3 regions of the Streptomyces sp. NPDC005866 genome follow, and region 1 is predicted to be linked to each of the others. Evidence: riboswitches for the same ligand, from Rfam matches in the RefSeq annotation. Region 1 holds a riboswitch; each other region holds the start of a gene.
What was found. A riboswitch is a leader RNA that binds a small molecule or an ion and turns the genes downstream of it on or off. The one in region 1 is predicted to bind cyclic di-AMP.
Positions count from the first base shown of each region.

Region 2: linked by a shared signal. The riboswitch ahead of ABZ396_RS22840 (NlpC/P60 family protein) and the one ahead of ABZ396_RS08935 (transglycosylase family protein) in region 1 are both predicted to bind cyclic di-AMP.
Region 3: linked by a shared signal. The riboswitch ahead of ABZ396_RS29220 (LysM peptidoglycan-binding domain-containing M23 family metallopeptidase) and the one ahead of ABZ396_RS08935 (transglycosylase family protein) in region 1 are both predicted to bind cyclic di-AMP.

Region 1 is NZ_JBEXWP010000004.1:422,155-426,752, forward strand. It holds gene ABZ396_RS08925 (cytochrome P450) at 1-684, shown strand, start outside; gene ABZ396_RS08930 (transglycosylase family protein) at 874-1,893, shown strand; cyclic di-AMP (ydaO/yuaA leader) riboswitch at 2,088-2,259, shown strand; gene ABZ396_RS08935 (transglycosylase family protein) at 2,264-2,965, shown strand; gene eno (phosphopyruvate hydratase) at 3,340-4,598, shown strand, end outside.
Region 2 is NZ_JBEXWP010000015.1:109,851-114,448, forward strand. It holds gene pcrA (DNA helicase PcrA) at 1-950, opposite strand, end outside; cyclic di-AMP (ydaO/yuaA leader) riboswitch at 1,276-1,448, shown strand; gene ABZ396_RS22840 (NlpC/P60 family protein) at 1,457-2,602, shown strand; gene ABZ396_RS22845 (tellurite resistance/C4-dicarboxylate transporter family protein) at 2,759-3,727, shown strand; gene ABZ396_RS22850 (hypothetical protein) at 3,731-4,084, opposite strand; gene ABZ396_RS22855 (NlpC/P60 family protein) at 4,560-4,598, shown strand, end outside.
Region 3 is NZ_JBEXWP010000023.1:6,471-11,068, forward strand. It holds gene ABZ396_RS29215 (SGNH/GDSL hydrolase family protein) at 32-817, opposite strand; gene ABZ396_RS29220 (LysM peptidoglycan-binding domain-containing M23 family metallopeptidase) at 1,114-2,064, opposite strand; cyclic di-AMP (ydaO/yuaA leader) riboswitch at 2,069-2,229, opposite strand; gene ABZ396_RS29225 (alpha-galactosidase) at 2,537-4,598, opposite strand, start outside.

The DNA of each region.
Region 1 (4,598 bases):
ATGCGGGGATATCTGGCCGAGCTGATCCACCGGAAACGGGAGGCGCTGTCCGCCGAGCCGGCCCCCGGTGAGGACCTCATCTCCGGGCTCATCCGGGCCTCCGACCACGGCGAGCACCTCACCGAGAACGAGGCCGCCGCCTTGGCCTTCATCCTGCTGTTCGCCGGTTTCGAGACGACGGTCAATCTCATCGGGAACGGCACGTACGCCCTGCTCACCCACCCGGAACAGCGCCGTCGCCTCCAGGACTCTCTCGCCGCCGGTGAGCGCGGGCTCCTGGAGACCGGAGTCGAGGAACTCCTGCGCTACGACGGGCCGGTGGAGCTGGCCACCTGGCGGTTCGCCACCGAGCCGCTCGGCATCGGCGGACAGCGCATCGCACCCGGCGACCCGGTCCTCGTCGTACTCGCCGCCGCGGACCGGGACCCGGAGCGGTTCGCCGACCCGGACACGCTCGACCTCGCACGGCGGGACAACCAGCACCTCGGATACGGCCACGGCATCCACTACTGCCTCGGCGCCCCGCTCGCCCGCCTGGAAGGGCAGACCGCGCTCGCCACCCTCCTCAGCCGCCTCCCGGACCTGCGACTCGCGGTGGACGAGAGCGAGTTGCGATGGCGCGGTGGGCTCATCATGCGCGGACTGCGCACCCTCCCCGTGGAGTTCACTCCCTACGGCCGGTGAGCCCACCACCCGTGCCCACCACCGGTGCCCGCCACCGGCAAAGGTGACCAGCTCACGTCTGTAATCTTCACGTGATCTGCGCGGCGTTAACTTGTGACAGGTGATCGTCTGCCTATACGTTCACCCATCAGTGCGGCGCCCGGCAAGACCCGTCGCGCCGGTCAACGCTGTCGCTCGAAAGGTTTCCGCATGCTCTCCGGGAACGGTCGTCACCGTCGCCCCCGTCAGGCTCCGGCCCTGCTCGTCGCGGCAGGAGTGACCGGCTCGGCGATCGCCATCCCGCTCCTCGGCGCGGCGAGCGCCAACGCGGCCGACGGCACCACATGGGACCGCGTGGCCGAGTGCGAGAGCGGCGGCTCCTGGAGCATGGACACCGGCACCGGCTACTACGGCGGCCTGCAGATGTCCCAGGACGACTGGGACGCGTACGGCGGCACCCAGTACGCCGCCACGCCCGACCAGGCGAGCCGTTCGCAGCAGATAGCCGTCGCCGAGAAGATCCTCGCCGACCAGGGCACCAAGCCCTGGCGGACCTGCGCCCTGCTCGCCGGTCTCTCCTCGGACGACGCCTCGGTGAACGTCGACACGGGCCTCGGCGGATCGGTCGACACGTCCGGCTCTGCGGGCTCGTCCTCCGGGCTGTCGGATTCGTCCCCTTCATCTGGTTCATCAGCTTCATCTGGTTCATCGGATTCCGGCTCGTCCACCTCCTCCTCGGGTGCCACGGACTCCGGTGCCGGCTCCGCCACCCCGTCGCCGAGTACGAGCGGCGGCTCCGGTACGGGCACCCCCGGCGACTCCGCCAAGACGGACAAGTCGGGATCTAACGGCTCCGCCACCGCGAAGGCGAGTGAGAGCCCTGTCACGCCCAAAGCTGATGACTCGGACAATTCATGGCAGACCGGCGGCTCTTGGAGTCTGGTCGACACGGGGGCCGTCGGCGGTGGCGGCAAGCATCGCGGCGGCTCGGCGGATGAAAACGTGACAAACGGTCAGAACGCCACCATGTCCGGCCGTCACGCCTCCAGCGGCACCGGCACGTACACCGTCCGGGAGGGCGACACCCTCGCCTCCATCGCCGACTCCCTTGACCTCGACGGCGGATGGCGTGCCCTCTATGCCGCGAACAAGGCGGACATCGGCACCGACCCGAACCACATCGCCCCCGGTCAGACCCTGAAACTCGGCACCGAAACGGGCGCGAAGTAACGGGAGTTGGCACCTTCGGGCCGCCCCACTTAGAAGTTAAATGTCCGGTTTGGTGAAAGTGTGGGATGAGTCTCAGAAGCCCTGATCATCTTTGAAATTCACCTGATCGCCTGTTTACGGTCAAGGCCGCTCGTCACCACGAGCCCCGGCTGCCGCAACGCCGAGTCCTGCCAGCGGCCGCCCGGGAACAGTCGTCGCGTCAAGCGCCGTAGGCAGGAGCGGGGGACCCAAGGTAAGCGCCGGGACCGGCAGTTGAGACTGCCGTGTCCGGCTCGGGGTGAAGCCGCGCACCGCGAGGTGTGCGGCCGGGCAACTCAACCGGCCCGAACCCGACAGCTCACCTCGCAGGCGTCGGTGAGGGGATCCCATCATGCTGTTCTCCGGCAAGGGCAAGCACCGTCGTCCGTCCAAGGCCGTCCGCGCCATCGCTGTCGCCGGTGTCACCGGCGTCGCCGTCGCCGCCCCGCTGATGGCGTCCGGCACCGCCTCCGCCGCCACCGCCTCCGAGTGGGACACCGTCGCCCAGTGCGAGGCCGGCGGCAACTGGTCCATCAACACCGGCAACGGCTACTACGGCGGTCTGCAGTTCTCCGCCTCCACCTGGGCCGCGTACGGCGGCACCCAGTACGCCGCCACCGCCGACAAGGCCACCAAGGCGCAGCAGATCGAGATCGCCGAGAAGGTCCTCGGCGCGCAGGGCAAGGGCGCCTGGCCGGTCTGCGGCACGGGCCTGTCCGGCGCCGCCTCCACCGGCAGCGGCTCGTCCGCCGGCTCCAGCTCCTCCTCCGGCTCCAGCTCGTCGAACGGCGGCACCAGCAGCCGTACGACCGACAACCAGGCCGCCTCCCGGTCCGCCGAGCGCCCGGTCGCCAAGAAGACCGTCACCACCCCGACCGGCAAGAAGGTCAAGAAGGGCGACGGCGAGTACAAGGTCGTCAAGGGCGACACGCTGAGCTCGATCGCCGAGAAGCACAAGGTCAAGGGCGGCTGGCAGGCGCTGTTCAAGCTGAACAAGGACATCGTCGACGATGCCGACTTCATCTACCCGGGCCAGCAGCTGCACCTGAAGTAAGGACACGGACGGCCGCCGTGAGTAACAGGCGGCGCCCGGCTGAACCACAGCGCCCGCACAACCGTGGTCCTCATAGTGGGGACCACGTGAGGGCCACCCCCGTCCCCCACGGACCCCGCTCCGGTGCGTTTTCCCCCGTACGCACCGGAGCGGGGTTTCTCTTTGCCGTCCTCTTCTTGACCCGCTCTTCGTCCGTTCTTCATCGGGCCCCCCTTTGTTCCGTGCGTGAACAATGGGTACCGTCTGTGTGTCCACGGGCCGGTCGGTCGGCTGGCTGACGGCGCCGGGACGGTTAGGCTCTAGTCGCAAGGCTGAGCAAGGGCCGACAAGGCCCGCGTGCGCCCGCACAACCAGCGTCACATCCCAAGAAGGAGATGCTCGTGCCGTCCATCGACGTCGTCGTAGCCCGGGAAATCCTGGACTCCCGAGGCAACCCCACGGTCGAGGTCGAGGTCGGCCTCGACGACGGCAGCACGGGTCGTGCCGCCGTCCCGTCCGGCGCCTCCACCGGTGCCTTCGAGGCCATCGAGCTCCGTGACGGTGACCCCAACCGCTACCTGGGCAAGGGCGTCGAGAAGGCCGTCCTCGCCGTGATCGAGCAGATCGGGCCGGAGCTGGTCGGCTACGACGCCACCGAGCAGCGCCTGATCGACCAGGCCATGTTCGACCTGGACGCCACCGACAACAAGGGCTCGCTCGGCGCAAACGCCATCCTCGGCGTCTCCCTCGCCGTCGCCCACGCCGCCTCCGAGGCCAGCGACCTGCCGCTGTTCCGCTACCTGGGCGGCCCGAACGCGCACCTGCTGCCGGTGCCGATGATGAACATCCTCAACGGCGGCTCGCACGCGGACTCCAACGTCGACATCCAGGAGTTCATGATCGCCCCGATCGGCGCGGAGACCTTCTCCGAGGCGCTGCGCTGGGGTGCCGAGGTCTACCACACCCTGAAGAAGGTCCTGAAGAACAAGGGCCTGTCAACCGGCCTCGGTGACGAGGGCGGCTTCGCACCGAACCTCGGCTCCAACCGCGACGCCCTCGACCTCATCCTCGAGGCCATCAAGCAGGCCGGCTACATCCCCGGCGAGCAGATCGCGCTCGCGCTCGACGTCGCCGCGTCCGAGTTCTACAAGGACGGCAAGTACGAGTTCGAGGGCAAGTCCCGCTCGGCCGCCGAGATGACCGAGTACTACGAGGAGCTCGTCGCCGCCTATCCGCTGGTCTCCATCGAGGACCCGCTGTTCGAGGACGACTGGGCCGGCTGGAAGGTCATCACCGACAAGCTCGGCGACAAGGTCCAGCTGGTCGGCGACGACCTGTTCGTCACCAACCCGGAGCGCCTCGCCCGCGGCATCGAGGAGGGCACGGCCAACGCCCTGCTGGTCAAGGTCAACCAGATCGGCTCGCTGACCGAGACCCTGGACGCCGTCGAGATGGCCCAGCGCAACGGCTTCAAGTGCATGATGTCCCACCGCTCCGGCGAGACCGAGGACGTCACCATCGCCGACCTCGCCGTCGCCACGAACTGCGGCCAGATCAAGACCGGCGCCCCGGCCCGCTCCGAGCGCGTCGCCAAGTACAACCAGCTGCTGCGCATCGAGGAGATCCTCGACGACGCGGCGGTGTACGCCGGCCG
Region 2 (4,598 bases), on a different contig from region 1:
TGCTCGCTCGGCGGTGCGTCGGCCTCGTCGGCGCGCGCGCCGCTACCGACCAGCTCACGCACGAGCGCGTACTGGGCGTGGTTGGTGTCCTGGTACTCGTCGACCAGGACGTGCCGGAAGCGGCGGCGGTAGTGCTCGGCGACGTCCGGGAAGGCACGCAGCAGGTTGACCGTCGTCATGATCAGGTCGTCGAAGTCGAGGGCGTTCGCCTCGCGCAGCCGCGACTGGTAGAGGGCGTATGCCTGAGCGAGGGTCTTCTCGAAGCCGTCGCTCGCCTGGGCGGCGAAGTCCTCCTCGTCGATCAGCTCGTTCTTGAGGTTGCTGATCTTGGCGCTGAAGGACTTGGGCGGGTAGCGCTTGGGGTCGAGGTCCAGGTCGCGGCAGACCAGGGCCATCAGGCGCTTGGAGTCGGCGGCGTCGTAGATGGAGAAGGAGGAGGTGAAGCCGAGCTTCTTGCTCTCCCTCCGGAGGATCCGCACGCACGCGCTGTGGAAGGTCATCACCCACATCGCGTTCGCGCGCGGGCCGACGAGGTGCTCGACGCGTTCCTTCATCTCGCCCGCGGCCTTGTTGGTGAAGGTGATCGCGAGGATCTGGCCCGGGTGCACATTGCGCGCGGCGAGCAGATAGGCGATGCGGTGGGTGAGCACCCGCGTCTTGCCGGAACCGGCGCCGGCCACGATCAGCAGCGGGGAGCCGGCGTGCACGACGGCCGCCCGCTGGTTGTCGTTCAGCCCCTCCAGGAGCGCGGCCGCGTCCAGGGCCGGGCGGGCGGCGCCGCCGCGGTAGTAGGCGTCACGGTCCGGGGGCACGTCGAACTTCCCGCCGAACAGGTCGTCCGGAACCGGCTCCGGTACGTGCTCGTCCTCGGGCGGCGGCGGGGGTTCCTCCTCGTGGCCGCGCGGGGGCTGGAGGCTCGCCAGGAAGCTGTCGTCAAAGAGGCTGCTCATCGCTCTCCGAGTCTAGGGCGCCCCACCGACAACCGGCCCCCGCCCCGGAAACTCAACCCCGGCCACCCACCAGAATCATCCCCTCACAGTGGGTGATCACACGCCGTGAACATGTGCGCGCCCGTCCGCCCGGGGGCGCGGACCGCTCGACCGCTCAGGACAAATCATCCCATACCCTCCTTGATCAACCGATCCGAATGAGCCGCAACACTAAGGTCACGAAAATGTATGGGGCATATCGAACATCAACCTTCACACGGAGCACACGAGTTGGCTAGCGTGCCGGGCGGGCCGTACGACCCCCACCGGCGAACGTCGCCGGGCCGCACGGCCTCCGCCGAGTCCAGGGTGCCGCCGCGCATCCGGAGCCGGGGACCCACACCGACCCTGGGGTGAATCGGTCCCGACCCCCCACCGGGGGACGGACCGTAGGGCAACCCTTCCGAACCACCCGCCCGAACCCGACAGCTAACTCGGTAGGCGGAGCACGGAAGGAGTCGCCCCCGTTGGCGTCGCACCGCAAGTCGCGCCCGTCCGCAACGCACGTAGCAGGCATACGCACCCCCGCCCTGGCCACCGCCGCCCTCACCTCCGTGGCCCTGCTCACCCAGACGGCCAACGCCGCGCCCTCCGCGGACGGCAAGCCCAGCCTGGAGGAGGTCGAGAAGAAGGTCGACGCCCTCTACCGGCAGGCTGAGTCCGCCACCGAGAAGTACAACGCGGCCAAGGAGAAGACCGGCAAGCAGCGCAACCGCGTCGACACCCTGCTCGACGACGTCGCCCAGCGCACCGACCGGCTCAACAAGGCGCGTGAGGAACTGGGTGCGTTCGCCGCGGCCCAGTACCGGACCGGGGCCAGCGCCCCCGACACGGCGACCTTCCTGCTCGCGGACAGCCCGCAGGACTACTTCGACCAGACGCAGCTGATGAGCCGGCTGACCTCGCGTCAGAAGGACGCGGTCGACGACTACGTCACACAGCAGTCCGCGACCATGAAGAAGCGGCAGGAGGCCGCCAAGAGCCTGGAGACGCTCACCGAGACACAGGACGGCCTCAAGACCGCCAAGACCACCGTCCAGACCAAGCTGGCCTCCGCGCGGGAGCTGCTGTCGCAGCTGACGGCCCAGGAGAAGGCGCGGCTGGCGGAGATCGAGAAGAAGAAGAAGAAGGCGGAGGCGGTGCGCAAGGCGGCGGAGCTCGCGAAGCAGCAGGCGGCGGCCGCGAAGCAGGACACGTCGTCGTCATCTACGTCGACCTCCAGCGGCTCCTCCTCCTCGTCCTCGTCCTCCTACGCGACGAAGGCCGCCAAGGCGATCAGCTTCGCCCGCGCGCAGATCGGCAAGCCGTACGTCTGGGGCGCCACGGGCCCCGGCTCCTACGACTGCTCCGGCCTCTCCCTGGCCGCCTGGAAGGCCGCGGGCGTCTCCCTGCCGCGCACCACGTACGACCAGGTGAACGCCGGCACCACTGTCTCCCTCGCCGACGCCCGGCCCGGCGACCTGGTCTTCTTCTACGACGACGTCACCCACGTCGGCATCTACATCGGCAACGGCATGATGATCCACGCCCCGAAGCCCGGCACGTACGTCCGCGAGGAGTCGATCTTTTACGGAGGCGAGTCAATCATCCACAGCGTGGTGCGACCGGCCTGAGCACGCGGGCGCGGGCGCCGAGCGTAAGCGCTGCACGCGGGCGCCGGGCGTTGCTCGGGCGCCGGCGCGAGGCCTGGCCCCGCGCGGCGCGCATTTCGTGCGGCACGCGCGCGTGCCCCGCTCGCATGGCGCGCGAGGCTCCCTAGCATCAGGAGCATGTCCGGTATTTCACACCTTCGCGCCTGGTGGGCGCAGCGTTCGCCAGCGTCCGGGGCCGCGGTGATGGCCACCGCCATCGTGTCGGTGGGGTTGCATCTGGCGGGGGCGGAGACCGTGTCCCGGGTCGCGCTGGTGCTGGCCTGCGTGGCCTGGGCGGGGCTGGCCGCGGAGTTCGCCGTACGGCTGCTGGAGGACCGTCGGCGGTGGGTGACGGAGGCGGCGACGCCGGGCGCGCTCACCGCCGTGGCGGCTACCACGGTGCTCGGGACGCGGTTCTCGGCGCTCGGCTGGCAGCCCCTGGCCGAAGCCCTGCTGGCGCTGTCGGCGGTGCTGTGGCCGCCGTTGCTGGTCCTCGTCGTACGGCACCGGACGCGGCGCATGCCCGGTGCGGTGTTCCTGAGCTGTGTCGCCACGCAGGGGCTGGCCGTGCTGGGAGCGACGCTGGCGGCGGCCTTGACGACCGCGTGGCTCGCGCACACGGCGCTGGTGCTGTTCTGGCTGGGGCTGGTGCTGTACGGGTTCGCCGTGGCCTGCTTCGAGTGGCGGCAGGTCGTCGAGGGGCCCGGCGACCACTGGATCGCGGGCGGCGCGCTCGCGATCTCCGCGCTGGCCGGGGCGCAGCTGCTGGCCGCCGACAGCGCGCGGCTGTACCTGTGGAACAACGACGACCGGGGCGTCCTGCGCACGATGACGGTGGCGCTGCTCACCCTGGCCCTTGCCTGGTACGCCGTCCTGCTGGCCGCCGAGGTGGCACGGCCCCGGCCGCGTTACGACATGCGCCGCTGGGCGGCGGTGTTCCCGATGGGGATGACGGCCGCGGCGACGCTGTCGGTCGCGGCCGCGGTCGGCATCCCGTGGCTGAAGTGGCCGGGGCGGGTGCTGGTGTGGGTCGCGGTGGCGGCCTGGCTGGTGGCGGCCGCCGGCGCGGTGGCGGCCACCCGCGCCGCCCTCAGGAGGACTTCCTGAGGGTCACGTCCACAGCACGGCGATGAAGATGTTCACCACGGTCAGCAGGCCCACCAGGCCGAAGACCCCCTTCTCCACCTTCTCGTCGTCCCGTTTCACATAGACGAGTCCGAGGATCACGATCAGCAGCGCGAGCTTCACGCCGATCTTGACGGTGTTGACGTGGTGGTGGTCGGCCTCGTTGAGGCCGACCAGGATCACACCGGTCACGAGCATGGTGAACGCGCCGTGCAGCATTCCGGGGACGAACCGGGCCGTGCCCTGGCCCATCGCCTTCATCTGGGTGAGGAAGCCGCCGAGGAGCGCGGCGATGCCGATGATGTGCAGGCCGACGAAGAGATGGATGAGTACGCCCATGGCACCGGAGCCTAATCAGGGCCCCCGGGGGCGCCCCGCACCGGCCCCTCCCCGCGGCACCCGCGGCCAACGCCTCCACGGCGTCGCATATATGCACCCCATAGCACCCCGTGCCCCCCGCTCGCCCCCGGAACCGCCGCTTCGGTCATCACGCCCCGTGAAGCCGACGACTCCGGACCAGAATCCCGGTCACATACCGTCGGGTAACGATCCGGTCACACCAATTCCGTGCATCGCGTCACCGAGCCGACACGCTCCGGCCTAGCGTCCTCCCCCAGGTGACCGACTCCCCACCGCCGCCCGGGCCAGGGGCGGCAGTCGGGCACCACCGCCGAGAAAGTCCGGCGGCGGCCCTCTCCCCCTGTGCGGGCCGCCGCCGGACGCGCAATCCGCACCCCCGGCGGCCGCATGCGTGCTCTCCATGGCGCGCGTACGGACGACACGGCGGTCGTACGAAAGGACGTGACGAGTCCAGGTGGCAGCGCACCGCAAGCCCCGACAGCGCTCGCTCAGC
Region 3 (4,598 bases), on a different contig from region 1:
AGGATGCCGCCCCTTACACGCTCTTGCGGCCTCAGGCCACGGAAGCGATCCGCATCTTTATGTCGTCCGGGGAGAGCGCCCCCTTGGCCGTCGCATGGTCACCCGACGACTCGCCGCGCAGCCGCCGCCCGATCCACGGGACCAGGTACTCACGGGCCCAGTGCACGTCGTCGCGGCGGACCTCCAGGGTGCCGCGGGGCGGCAGCGGCGGCCACGGCTGGTCCGGGTCGGCCGGCACCTCGACACCGAGCACCTGCCCGGCGCGCAGCGCCACGCGGGTGTGCCCCTCGGGAGACAGGTGCAGCCGGTCGCCGTCCCAGGCCCGCCGGTCCTGCACGGTCTTCAGGGACCACAGGTCGAGGACCGGGCAGCCGTACCGGTCGGCGACGGCCCGGACATGCCCGTTGTAGGTGGCGATCTTGCCGCGCAGATGCCTGAGGACGGGCACGCCCCGGGTGTCGAATCCGGTGGTCACCAGTACCCTGCCGACGGCCTCGGTCAGTTGGGCCACGGCCCGTTCGAACCGCTCGGCCACCTCGTCGGGGTCGGTGCCTGGGCGGATGATGTCGTTGCCGCCCGCACAGAAGGAGACCAGGTCCGGGGCGAGTTCCACGGCCTGCGGCACCTGGTCCGCCACGATCTGGTCGAGCAGTTTCCCGCGCACGGCGAGGTTGGTGTACTCGAAGTCGCCCTCGGGCCGCCGGTCGGACAGGAGTACCGCGAACCGGTCGGCCCAGCCGACGAACGCCCCGTCGGGGCCGGGGTCGCCGACGCCCTCGGTGAAGCTGTCCCCCACCGCCACGTACGACCCGATCACTGATGCGTTGTCACTCTTCGAATCGTCTGCCACGTCGGGCCATGATTCACCGTTGACTGTGACCTACGCGACCGTAATAAGGGGTTGACGATCGGTGAGATAAGACACTTCTAAATACTTCACCAAGCGTGGAATAAGGCTCTGATCAGGGGCGTTGACGTGATGATCGTCAGGCTCGGAAGTTTCGCCGAACCTGAGAAAGCAACGCGCCGAAGGCCGGACCCGGGGATCGGGGGTCCGGCCTTCGGAGTGCGTGTCAGATCAGGCGTGCGTGTCGGATCAGCGGGGACGCCGGGTCAGGCGACGGCGAGGCCCTTCGTGCGGAGGTAGGCGACCGGGTCGACGTCCGAGCCGTAGTCGGGGGAGGTCCGGATCTCGAAGTGGAGGTGCGGGCCGGTCACGTTGCCGGTGGCACCGGAGAGGCCGATCTGCTGGCCCGCGGTCACGGTCTGGCCGACCGAGACGGAGAGCGCGGAGAGGTGACCGTACTGCGCGTAGTAGCCGTCGGCGAGCCTGATGACGACCTGGTTGCCGTAGGCACCGCCCCAGCCCGCCGTGACGACCGTGCCCGCGCCGACGGCCTTGAGCGGGGTGCCGGTCGGGACGACGAAGTCGACGCCGGTGTGGTAGCCGCTGGACCACATGCTGCCGGCCACGTGGTAGCCGGTGCCGACGGTGCCACCGGTGACCGGGAGGGTGGAACCGGAGGCGGTCGTCGTCGACGCGTGTGAGGAGGGGGCCGTGTTCGAGGACGACGACGAAGTGGAGGCGGACGACTGCGAGTCGGACCGCGCCTCGGACCGGGAGTCCGAGCTCGGGGTGTCCGACGTCGCGGCGTGGCGGCCGCCGAGCGTGAGCTTGAGACCGGGGTGGATCAGCGAGGGGTTGTCGCCGACGGCCTGCCGGTTGTCGGCGTAGAGCCGGTGCCAGCCGCCGTTGACGTTCTGCTCGCGGGCGATCTTCGAGAGACAGTCACCGGGCACCACCGTGTAGGTGCGGTGGGTGGAATCCCCGGTGGCGGACTTCTGAGCGGCTGACTTCTGAGCGGCGGCCTTCCGCACAGCCGTCTTCTCGACGCCCGGGAGCGACTGCGTGGCCTTTCCGGAAACGGACTGCGAAGTGGCCGCGTGGGCGCCGGTGGCCCCCATGAGCGGCAGAGCCAGCGCCGCGCCACCGGTTCCGGCGACGGCGATCGAGCGGGTGAAACGCCGGCTCTTGGGGCGGCGGTGCTTACCCTTCGCGGGCATGACGCATTCCTCTCCGGCGCCTGCGAGGTGAGCTGTCGGGTTTGGGCTGGAGTTGCCCGGCCACGCGTGGGCGCGTGGCTACACCCCTAGCCGTCCCGGGAACCGGAACAGGCGGTCATACCTGGTGGGTCCCCCGCTCCTGCCGTGCACGGGTGAGTGTGTGTGGGGACTCCGGGCGGCGGCAGGATTCGGCGTTCCGTCCGGATGCGGGGCGAACGTAAGCGAGCAAGACGCGCGCGGACAAGCGCCTGGTTCCCTCTGTCCGAGTTCCGCTTGATCCGTCACGGGAATTCCCGGTCACCCTCCGTGAATTCCAGCCTTCCCGCTTTTCCAATCTCCTTGAAAAGCACCGGAATTACGTGGACATGACGCGCGACGGACGGTCACGAATATGACGCTCCTCACGCACGTCACGCCACGCCCTCCCATTCCAGAGCGAGTTGCAATGAAGGCGCCAATTCAGACAGAAGGCTCAGATGCGGCGCAGCCGGAGGACCGTCGCATCCAGGTCGCCGCGCAGCTCTGTGCGCAGCCCGTGGTGCAACAGAACGGCGCCTCGGTGCACTTCGCCCGTTTCACGGCATTCGTAGGACGCTGCCGGATCGAGACCCCGCAACCGCAGCGCCGGCATCGGCTCACCGTAGCTCTGCGCCTGGAGCCAGGCGAGGACCACGGTCTCGTCGCCGAGTGTGTACTGCACCGCGCTGAGCCCGCCGGTCGGCGGCCGCAGCCGGAACTGGTCGCCGCGCTGCACCAGGGGGCGGATGTCCTTGTAGAGCTCCACCCAGCGGCCGGCCTCGGCGAGCTCCTCGTCGGTCCACCGCGAGAGGTCGCCGCCGACGCCGAGCGCCCCGGCCATGGAGCTGACGAAACGGAAACGCAGCGAGCTGACCCGGCCGTTGAGCTGGTGGTTCGGGCTGTCGGTGACCCAGGCGGACATCACCCGGGCCGGGTGGATCTGGCTGAAGCCGTGCTGGATGGCGAGCCGGTCCAGCGGATCGGTGTTGTCGGACGTCCACACCTCGTCGGTACGGCTCATGATGCCGAGGTCGATCCGGCCGCCGCCGCCGGAGCAGGACTCGATGGCGACGTTCGGGTGGGCCGCCCGGATCCGGTCGAGCAAGGCGTACAGCGCGCGGACGTGGTCGACCCACAGGCGCTGCGGGTACGGCTCGCCGGGCCAGCCCGCGTCGGTGAAACAGCGGTTGAAGTCCCACTTGACGTAGTCGATCGGGGCGCTGGACAGCAGGGTGTCGAGCCGCTCCCAGAGGTACTCCTGGACGTCCTCGCGGGCGAGGTTGAGCACGAGCTGATTGCGCAGTTCCGTCCGCTTCCGTCCCTGCTGGTACTGGACCCAGTCGGGGTGCGCGCGGTACAGGTCGCTGTCCGCGTTGACCATCTCGGGCTCGACCCAGATACCGAACTGCATGCCGAGGGCGTGCACATGATCGGCGAGGGGCTTGAGGCCCTTCGGGAAGCGGTCCGGGTTGGGGGCCCAGTCGCCGAGGCCCGCGCGGTCGCTGGTGCGGGCGCCGAACCAGCCGTCGTCGACCACGAACAGTTCGACGCCGATCGCGGCGGCCCGCCGGGCGAGGGTGGCCTGCTGCTCCTCGGAGATGTCGAAGGTGGTGGCCTCCCAGGAGTTGAACAGCACGGGCCGGTCGCGGTCGGCGTCCGGGATGATGTGCGCCCGCTGGTAGGCGTGCCAGGCGCGGCTCGCCCCGCCGAAGCCGCCGTCGGTCCACAGGCCCGCGAAGACCGGGCTGGTGTACGACTCGCCCTCCGCCAGCATCAGCAGGCCCGAGTCGTCGTAGCCGGCGCCGCCGGTGATCTGCACGCGCGCGTCCGGGAGTTGAGCCACGGCGATCCGCCAGGAGCCGGACCAGCCGAGGGCACAGCCCCAGACCTCGCCGCGCTCCTCGGTGGCGTCGGTGTCGAGGGCGACCCAGGGCAGGTGCTGGTGGCTGGTGTGGCCGCGACGGCTGCCGATGACCTTCTCGCCGTAGGTGAGCGGGGCGCTGGTGAGGCGGGACTCGGCGGCCCAGCGGCCGTGCAGCTGGGAGAGCCGCCAGCCTTCGCGGTCCGGGAGCGTCCAGGCGGCGGGGTCGGCGCGCAGCAGCTCCACGCGCGCGTCCCCCTGGTTGTCGACGGTCACCCAGCGCTCGACGACGTCGCCGCGCATCCGGTAGTGCAGGGTGACGACGATCCCGTCGTCCCGGAAGCGCAGTCGCAGCTCCTCGTCCCCGGCGTCGCCCTCCGTCTCGTACGACTCGAAGGTCCACTCGGTGCCGCGGCGCTCCTCGGTGCGCACGGACAGCGCGGGGCGGACGAAGCGGGGGCCACCCTCGACGGGGTACTCCTCACGGCCGTCCAGCGGGGACTCGAAGGCCCAGTAGCCGGGCAGCGCCCGGGTGCTGAGCGCCTCGGCGTCGGCAAGCCGGATTTTCGGGCCCCAGTGCAGGTGGAGCAGCTCGTCGTCCTCCGTGAGGTGCAGCGCGTAGCTGCTGCCGGGGCCCGACAGGAGCCAGGTACGA